Regions from separate parts of the Klebsiella ornithinolytica genome, predicted to be linked through region 1. Evidence: predicted binding sites of a transcription regulator. Region 1 holds the regulator's gene; the other holds the start of a gene.
The links. Region 1 encodes ArgR, which controls arginine synthesis, uptake and breakdown. Its sites were predicted from a motif close to ANTGAATAAAAATACANT; they were not measured.
Positions count from the first base shown of each region.

Region 2: argA (amino-acid N-acetyltransferase) is a predicted target of ArgR. The motif match lies at 2,186-2,203, and genes of this name have one in related genera.

Region 1 is NZ_CP130153.1:516,740-520,991, reverse strand. It holds gene Q1L34_RS02480 (L-fucose/L-arabinose isomerase family protein) at 1-130, opposite strand, end outside; gene Q1L34_RS02475 (helix-turn-helix domain-containing protein) at 127-1,026, opposite strand; gene mdh (malate dehydrogenase) at 1,274-2,212, opposite strand; gene argR (transcriptional regulator ArgR) at 2,628-3,098, shown strand; gene yhcN (peroxide/acid stress response protein YhcN) at 3,452-3,715, shown strand; gene yhcN-B (DUF1471 family stress response protein YhcN-B) at 3,818-4,084, shown strand; gene Q1L34_RS02450 (barstar family protein) at 4,134-4,252, opposite strand, start outside.
Region 2 is NZ_CP130153.1:979,647-983,898, reverse strand. It holds gene cobD (threonine-phosphate decarboxylase CobD) at 1-741, opposite strand, end outside; gene amiC (N-acetylmuramoyl-L-alanine amidase AmiC) at 756-2,009, opposite strand; gene argA (amino-acid N-acetyltransferase) at 2,237-3,568, shown strand; gene recD (exodeoxyribonuclease V subunit alpha) at 3,732-4,252, opposite strand, start outside.

The DNA of each region.
Region 1 (4,252 bases):
GCGCAGAGAGCTGCTCTTCAATCTCCTGCAGGTAGCCCAGCAGGCGCTGTTCGAGGCCGCTGAACTGCGGCCAGTAGGTATTGAGCCCGATACCAAATAGCGCGGTATTAAGCGTGGCGGGTATATTCATAGGTTGTCTCCTGATGAGGATAAATCGTCTGAGAAAGGAAAATGTCCACGTCCCAGACCCCGCGCCTGAAGCGCTCGTCGACAATGGCTGGGAGACTGGTTAAAGCTTTTCTGAAAGATGACCGAGAAATAGTTGCTGTCGCTAAAACCGCTTACCTCCGCCACTTCTGCAATGGAGAGGTCGCTGGTGCCGAGCAGCGTGATGGCGCGGCACAGGCGGCGCTGCATCTGGTAGCGGCTGATGGTCATACCGGTTATCTGTTTGAAAGCGTCGCGTACCGAACGCGGAGAAAGCTGGTGCTGCGCGCAGAGGGATTCCAGCTCAAATCTCTCATTCAGCCGCGAGCCGAGGCTGGCGATGACCAGATCGATATCCTGACGGGCGTGAGAGGCCAGCTTGTCCGGCGCGTAGCGGTGGCGCATCAGCAGAAGCACCAGTTCGAGAAATATCGACTCGCTCAGGCGTAAAGAAACAGGGTCCCGCCTGCCGCACTCGCTGGCCAGGCGCTCGACGTGCTGGCGGATCACTGCCAGCGACTCCCGGGTTAATCGCCAGCTACGGCTTTGCTGGTGGGTTTCCGTGCCGGGCAGCAGATTGTGCCAGTCGGTGCCCAGGCGCAGGCGGTCGCGGCAAAACAGGATGTTGCCCAGCTCGAGGTTATCGACCGACTGGTAGTAATGGCTATCCTGCTGGGTCACATACAGCACGTCACCGTAGGTAATGCGGTACGGCAGTCCGTTCCAGATGTGTAATCCGTTGCCGCGCCAGACAATAACGATTTCGTCAAAATCATGGCGATGCAGAGGAAAGATATCCTGCGGGCAGCGGTGCTCCACCGCCACCGGATGGGCGGCACTAGTGAAGTAATCACTGCGCTTGAGCATTAAGGAGGTCATGTTTTTCCCGGTGATGGCGGCAAGGTGGAATCAATATAAGCCAGCCAAAAGCCGGGCCGCCTTAAGAGCCGGGTGGAAATTCGGGCGGGGCGTGACCAAAAAATCAAGAATCAGGAAGGGATTGCCGAAGTTGCAGAGGCGATCACATTTTGATAACAATCAACAGCGGGGCGAAACGGCGGAGGCTTTAAAAACAGCGAGCGGGCAAGGCTGCCCGCTCGTTTATATCATTGGCAAATCAGAACAATTACTTGTTAACAAAATCTTCGCCCAGGGCGATATCTTTCTTCAGCGTATCGAGCATGCCTTCCAGCGCCTGTTGCTCAAATGCGCTTAGCTTACCGAACGACTGACGCTCTTCGATGCCGTTTTTGCCCAGCAGTAACGGTTGCGAGAAGAAACGCGCGTACTGGCCATCACCTTCAACATAAGCGCATTCGACCACGCCTTTCTCGCCCTGCATCGCACGCACTAAGGAAAGACCAAAGCGGGCGGCCGCCTGCCCCATAGAAAGCGTGGCAGAACCGCCACCGGCTTTCGCTTCAACAACTTCGGTGCCGGCGTTCTGGATGCGTTTTGTCAGATCGGCAACTTCTTGCTCGCTGAAGCTCACGCCAGCAATCTGTGACAATAGCGGCAGGATGGTCACGCCGGAGTGGCCGCCAATAACCGGCACTTCAACGTCGGATGCGGATTTACCTTTCAGCTCAGCCACAAAGGTATTTGAACGGATGATGTCCAGCGTGGTCACGCCAAACAGTTTGTTCTTATCGTAAACGCCGGCTTTTTTCAGCACCTCTGCCGCGATGGCCACCGTGGTGTTCACCGGGTTAGTAATGATACCGATGCAGGCCTGCGGGCAGGTTTTCGCTATCTGCTGTACCAGGTTCTTCACGATACCAGCGTTAACGTTAAATAAATCGGAGCGATCCATGCCTGGTTTACGGGCTACGCCGGCGGAAATCAGCACCACATCAGCCCCAACAAGCGCCGGAGTTGCGTCTTCACCGGAGAAACCTTTGATTTTTACATCGGTAGGAATATGGCTAAGATCAACCGCCACGCCCGGCGTGACCGGAGCAATGTCGTACAACGAGAGTTCTGAACCTGAAGGCAGTTGGGTCTTAAGTAGTAGGGCAAGCGCCTGGCCGATTCCACCAGCGGCGCCGAGGACTGCAACTTTCATCCTAAACTCCTTATTATGGTTAATATAGTCTTTCGTTACTCCGTCGCCTGGACCTTAATTCACAAGATGAACAATTACAATAAGTATGGTTGAAGAATGCGTTCTGGTGCGCAGCGATGCATCCGCTTCGCATTTTCATCCCTGAGACTGACCATCCAGCAAAACGTAGTACCGGATCGACTATTGGTTACAATACACCCAGCTCACTCGGCAAAACAACATCATTCTCATAACATTTAGTTTACTTTTACAGCGATTTACGCGCTGTGATGAAGGCATGTTCCTTAGCAGGGTTATTTGCTAAAATATGCCCCCTTCATAACATTATTTACTTTATCCCCCTGCGGATTATTTGCATAAAAATTCATTACTATGCATAATGATGTTGTTTTTACCACCATAATTTGGGTGACTTATGCGAAGTTCGGCAAAACAAGAAGAACTGGTTAAAGCGTTTAAACTGCTGCTTAAAGAAGAAAAGTTCAGCTCTCAAGGTGAAATCGTCCAGGCGCTGCAGGAAGAAGGTTTCGATAATATCAACCAATCGAAAGTCTCCCGCATGTTGACAAAATTTGGCGCGGTTCGTACCCGTAACGCCAAAATGGAGATGGTCTATTGCCTGCCTGCCGAACTTGGCGTTCCTACGACCTCCAGCCCGCTGAAAAACCTCGTGTTGGATATCGACTATAACGATGCGGTCGTGGTTATCCATACCAGCCCGGGCGCTGCGCAGCTGATTGCTCGCCTGCTGGACTCTCTCGGGAAGGCGGAAGGGATTCTCGGCAGCATTGCCGGCGATGACACTATCTTTACGACCCCGGCCAGAGGCTTCACCGTCAAAGATCTGTACGACGCCATTCTCGTCCTGTTTGAACAGGAACTCTGAGAGCCTCCCCTCTGGTTACCACCAGAGGGTCTTTTCAAAAATATTGCATTTCTTTAACATTTAGTGTGGTTTTCGGCCTCTATACATACTTTTACCGAATGAACGGGCCAGAAGCGCACAAAATATCAAAATACCCTATCTATATGATTTTAATCGCTATATCAGACTTCTATGGCGAGTAAATGACATTTCTAATTCTTATACGTTATAAAAACGACAATTCTTTGTAATTATTTACTCATACAACCATTAGCGTGGTATTAATATTTTTGGTGATTAGTGTATACTTGATTTTGTGATGAGGGTCACGAAACGAAGAGCCCTCAATAATAAGATTCGACGAGGTGAACATCATGAAAATCAAAACAACTGTAGCTGCACTAAGCATCCTGTCTGTTCTGTCCTTTGGCGCTTTCGCCGCTGACTCTATCAACAGCGATCAGGCGCAAGGCCGTCAGTCAATCGGTACCATTTCCGTCGGCGCGGTGAGTTCTTCCCCGATGGATATGCATGAGATGCTGAACAAAAAAGCTCAGGAAGAAGGTGCGTCTTCTTATCGCATCATCGAAGCCCGTACCGGTGACCACTGGCACGCTACGGCAGAGCTTTATAAATAAGACGTAATGATTGTCGGTTACGAACTAAATACGAATAATTCACAGCGGCCCAGGCCCATATAAAGCCTCCCGCCGCTGCAACAAATGGTTGGAGTAAAGATTATGAAACGTTCAATGATCATCGCATCCCTGGGCCTGGCTTCCGTTCTCTCCTTCGGCGCTAGCGCCGCCGTACATCAGGTCAACGCGGAACAAGCTCAAAACCTGCAGTCGATGGGCACCATCTCTGTTTCTCAGGTAGGCAGCGCCCCGATGGATATGCGCCATGAACTGGCGGCTAAAGCCGAAAAAGAAGGCGCAAGCAGCTACCGTATTATTGAAGCCCGTACCGGCGATAGCTGGCACGCTACAGCTGAGTTGTACAAATAAACCCTCGTCGTCTTATCCGACGACTTGCCCCCGCTTGTCGGGGGCTTTTTTATGCCTGCCTGGCGTTAAACCGTAGCTCCCCTTCCAGCTCTTCTTCCGCTTCATCAAACAGCAATATCAAGGCGCCAAAGCGCCGACGCTGCTTATCGCTTAAGTGAATAAACTCAA
Region 2 (4,252 bases), 460 kb from region 1:
CGACCACGGCATTTGCTTTTCGCGCAGGCGGGCTACCGCCCGTTCATCGCTGTTAACCAGATAGCCCAGACGCAGGCCGGGAATGGCGTAGAATTTGGTGAGTGAGCGGAGCACCCAGATATGCGGATTATGCTGTAGAAAGGGGATAAATCCCGGCTGGTCAGGAATGAAATCGATAAACGCTTCATCAAGAATAAGCGCGATGCCGGCGTCCCGGCAGCGGGCGGCAATCGCGTCAAGCAGCGGGCGTGCCGGCAGCAGGCCGGTCGGATTATTGGGCGTACAGAGGAACAAACAGTCCAGCTCTGGCGTCAGCACGTCGAGAATCGCGTCGGTCAACTGCCAGCCATCCTCTTCACGCAGCGCGAACTCGAGGAGAGTGCAATCGACCGTCTGCAGCGCGCGGCGATATTCTGCAAAACCAGGTTTCACCACCATCGCCGTGTGCGGCTTCAGCCCGTGAACGAGCGTAAAAATGGATTCGGTTTCGCCATTGCCTGCCAGGACCCACGATGCGGGAATACGGTGGTGCTCCGCCAGCGCAAGGTGCAGCTGCTGGTATTCAACGTCAGGGTAGCGCTCCGCCAGGGCAAGATTATCGATAAGCGCCCGTCTGACGCTCTCGGGCATGCCAAGAGGATTAATATTGGCGCTGAAATCCCGCAGCTGCTGCGCCTCAATGCCCAGCAGCGCAGCGGCTTCTCGGGTATTACCGCCGTGCACGCTCTTCAGTAGCGCCATCTCCCGCTCCCGTGTTATCCGCGCCTTGCCAGCGTGGCGCCATCGGCGAAGTAGGCTTTAATCCCCGCCAGTATCGACTCAGCCACCTGCTGCTGGAAAGTCGCCGTTTTCAGCTTACGCTCTTCTTCTACGTTACTGATAAACGCCGTCTCCACCAGGATCGACGGAATATCCGGCGCTTTCAGCACCGCGAAGCCCGCCTGTTCGACCTGGTTTTTATGCAAATTATTGATTTTTCCCATTTTTTGCAGCACCGCCTTACCAAACTTCAGGCTATCGGCGATGGTCAGCGACTGCACCATATCGAACATCGTATGGTCGACATAGCGATCGCCGCTCTTGCTGACCCCCCCGATCAGGTCAGAGGCGTTCTGGGTCTGCGCGAGGAATTTCGCGGCGGTACTGGTGGCCCCTTTGGTCGACAGGGCAAATACCGATGAGCCTCGCGGCTGTCGGCTGGTAAAGGCATCGGCGTGAATCGAAACGAACAGATCGGCGCGCTGCTTTTGTGCTTTGGCCACGCGAACCTTCAGCGGAATGAAGACATCTTCATTGCGGGTCATGTAGGCGCGCATGTTGCCCTCTTTTTCGATCAGCGCCCGTAGCCGACGGGCAATCTGCAGCACCACATCTTTCTCACGGGTATGGTATTTGCCGATCGCGCCGGTGTCTTCGCCGCCGTGGCCCGGGTCAAGCATGATCACAATAGGTCGGTCGCGCCCGGCTTTACCCGGCTTCGGCCCGCTTTCTGCCGGCGGGACCTGACGGTCGAGATCGCCCTTGTTGTAATCTTCCAGTAACGCCAGCAGCGGATCCTGAACATCGGTGGCGGTCGCAGGATAGAGATCCATCACCAGACGTTCTTTAAAGCCGGCCACCGGTGCCAGGGCAAAGAGCTGCGGCTTGATGTTCTGTTTGAGTTCAAAGACCATGCGCACGGTTTGCGGATCAAACTGGCCGACGCGCGCGGACTTAATATAAGGGTCATCATCGCGAATACTCGCCCCCATGCCTTTTAGCACGGAGTTAAGATTGACGCCTTCCAGATCCACCACCAGCCGTTCCGGATTGCTCAACGCAAACTGCCGATATTTCAGCACATGACTGGATTCTACCGTAACGCGCGTATAGGTTGACGACGGCCAGACGCGTACGGCGACGACCTGCGCGGCGGCCGCTAAACCCAGCGGGCTGACGCTCATTAACCACATTGCGCCCGCCCCCTGTAAAAAACGACGGCGGCTTAATCCTGACTTGTATCCCGGCATGCCACTCCCAAGCAATAAAACGTATTCGTACTCAAAACAGACAGATTGACCGGAAACTTTAACGAAAGCTGCATAACCTGTCATCAATAAAAGGGTAAACAATCTTAGGCAGTACGCATTTGATCACAGATTTTTATCAGTTTCGTCGCAAATTTAGACTTGCGTTTAACGCCAAAACAGAATAAAAATACACTAATTACGAATAATCATGCATTGAGGGTTGGGTCATGGTGAAGGAGCGTCGCACTGAACTGGTAGAAGGATTCCGCCATTCTGTCCCCTATATTAACGCTCATCGGGGAAAAACGTTTGTCATCATGCTCGGCGGCGAAGCAATCGAGCATGAGAATTTCTCCAGTATTGTCAATGACATTGGCCTTTTGCATAGCCTGGGCATCCGCCTGGTGGTGGTCTATGGCGCACGCCCGCAGATTGATGCCAATCTGGCAGAGCATCACCACGAACCGGTCTACCATAAACAGACCCGCGTCACCGACGCCAAAACCCTCGAACTGGTGAAACAGGCTGCGGGCATGCTGCAGCTGGAAATTACCGCGCGTCTGTCAATGAGCCTGAATAATACCCCGCTGCAGGGCGCCCATATCAACGTGGTGAGCGGAAACTTTATTATCGCTCAGCCGCTGGGCGTCGACGACGGCGTGGATTATTGCCATAGCGGGCGCATCCGCCGTATTGATGAAGAGGCGATCCATCGCCAGCTGGATAACGGCGCTATCGTGCTGATGGGCCCGGTTGCCGTTTCCGTCACCGGCGAAAGCTTCAATCTGACCTCGGAAGAAATTGCCACCCAGCTGGCCGTTAAGCTGAAGGCGGAAAAGATGATCGGTTTCTGCTCGTCGCAGGGGGTTTACAACCAGGATGGAGTGATTGTTTCCGAACTGTTCCCCAACGAAGCTCAGGCGCGTGTGGAAGAGCTGGAGGCGGAAGAGGATTACAACTCCGGCACGGTGCGTTTTCTGCGCGGTGCGGTTAAAGCCTGCCGCAGCGGCGTGCGGCGTTGTCACCTGATCAGCTATCAGGAAGACGGGGCGCTGCTGCAGGAGCTGTTCTCACGCGACGGTATCGGCACCCAGATCGTCATGGAAAGCGCCGAGCAGATTCGCCGCGCCACCATTAACGATATCGGCGGTATTCTTGAGCTGATTAGCCCGCTGGAGCAACAGGGCATTCTGGTGCGCCGCTCCCGCGAACAGCTGGAGATGGAAATCGATAAATTCACGATTATTCAGCGCGATAACACCACGATTGCCTGCGCTGCGCTCTATCCGTTCCCGGAAGAGAAAATCGGCGAAATGGCCTGCGTCGCGGTGCATCCGGACTATCGCAGCTCATCGCGCGGGGAAGTGCTGCTGAACCGCATTGCCACCCAGGCGAAGCAGATGGGATTGAGCAAATTGTTTGTCCTTACTACCCGCAGTATTCACTGGTTCCAGGAGCGCGGCTTTACGCCGGTCGATATCGATCTGCTGCCGGAAAGTAAGAAAGAGATGTACAACTATCAGCGTCGCTCCAAAGTCATGATGGCCGATCTCGGCTGATGTCACCGCCGCGGATCGCGGCGTAAACGCCTTATCCGGGCGACCTCTCCTCCGCCCCCCGGAGCCAGCTCATCTCACATTTTCCCCGGCTAAGCGCTGCGCCAGCCGGGGAAACCGCTGGCGGTTGAGCCGGCGATCCCCGGCTAGCGGCTGAAGGTTAAAGTTACACGCCGCTGGCAAAAATGTCCGCCAGCCCGCTGCGCCGCTCGGTACGGGCGACGATGGACTGGGTTAGCACCTGTTCATCGGCATAAATCGAGAGCCGCTGTTTTGCCCGCGTGATCGCGGTATAGACCAGCTCGCGGGTGACCAGCGGTACGATTTTGGCGGGCAGAATCAACGCCGCATGGTCAAACTCCGACCCCTGCGATTTATGCACCGTCATCGCCCAGGCGGTGTCGTGCTCCGGCAAACGACTTGGCTGCACCGATTTAATGCTGCCATCCGGCATCGGGAACCAGACCCGCAGCCCCTCCCCTCGTTCCAGCGCAATACCGATATCGCCATTAAACAGCCCCAGCGCGCTGTCGTTGCGGGAAATCATCACCGGACGCCCTTCATACCAGCGTGAATGCCTCGGCAGCGTTATCGCCCGCCGACGGTTAAGCATCTGCTCCAGCTGTTCATTCACCCCGCTGACGCCGTAAGGGCCGTCGCGCAGGGCGCACAGTAGCTGAAATTCAC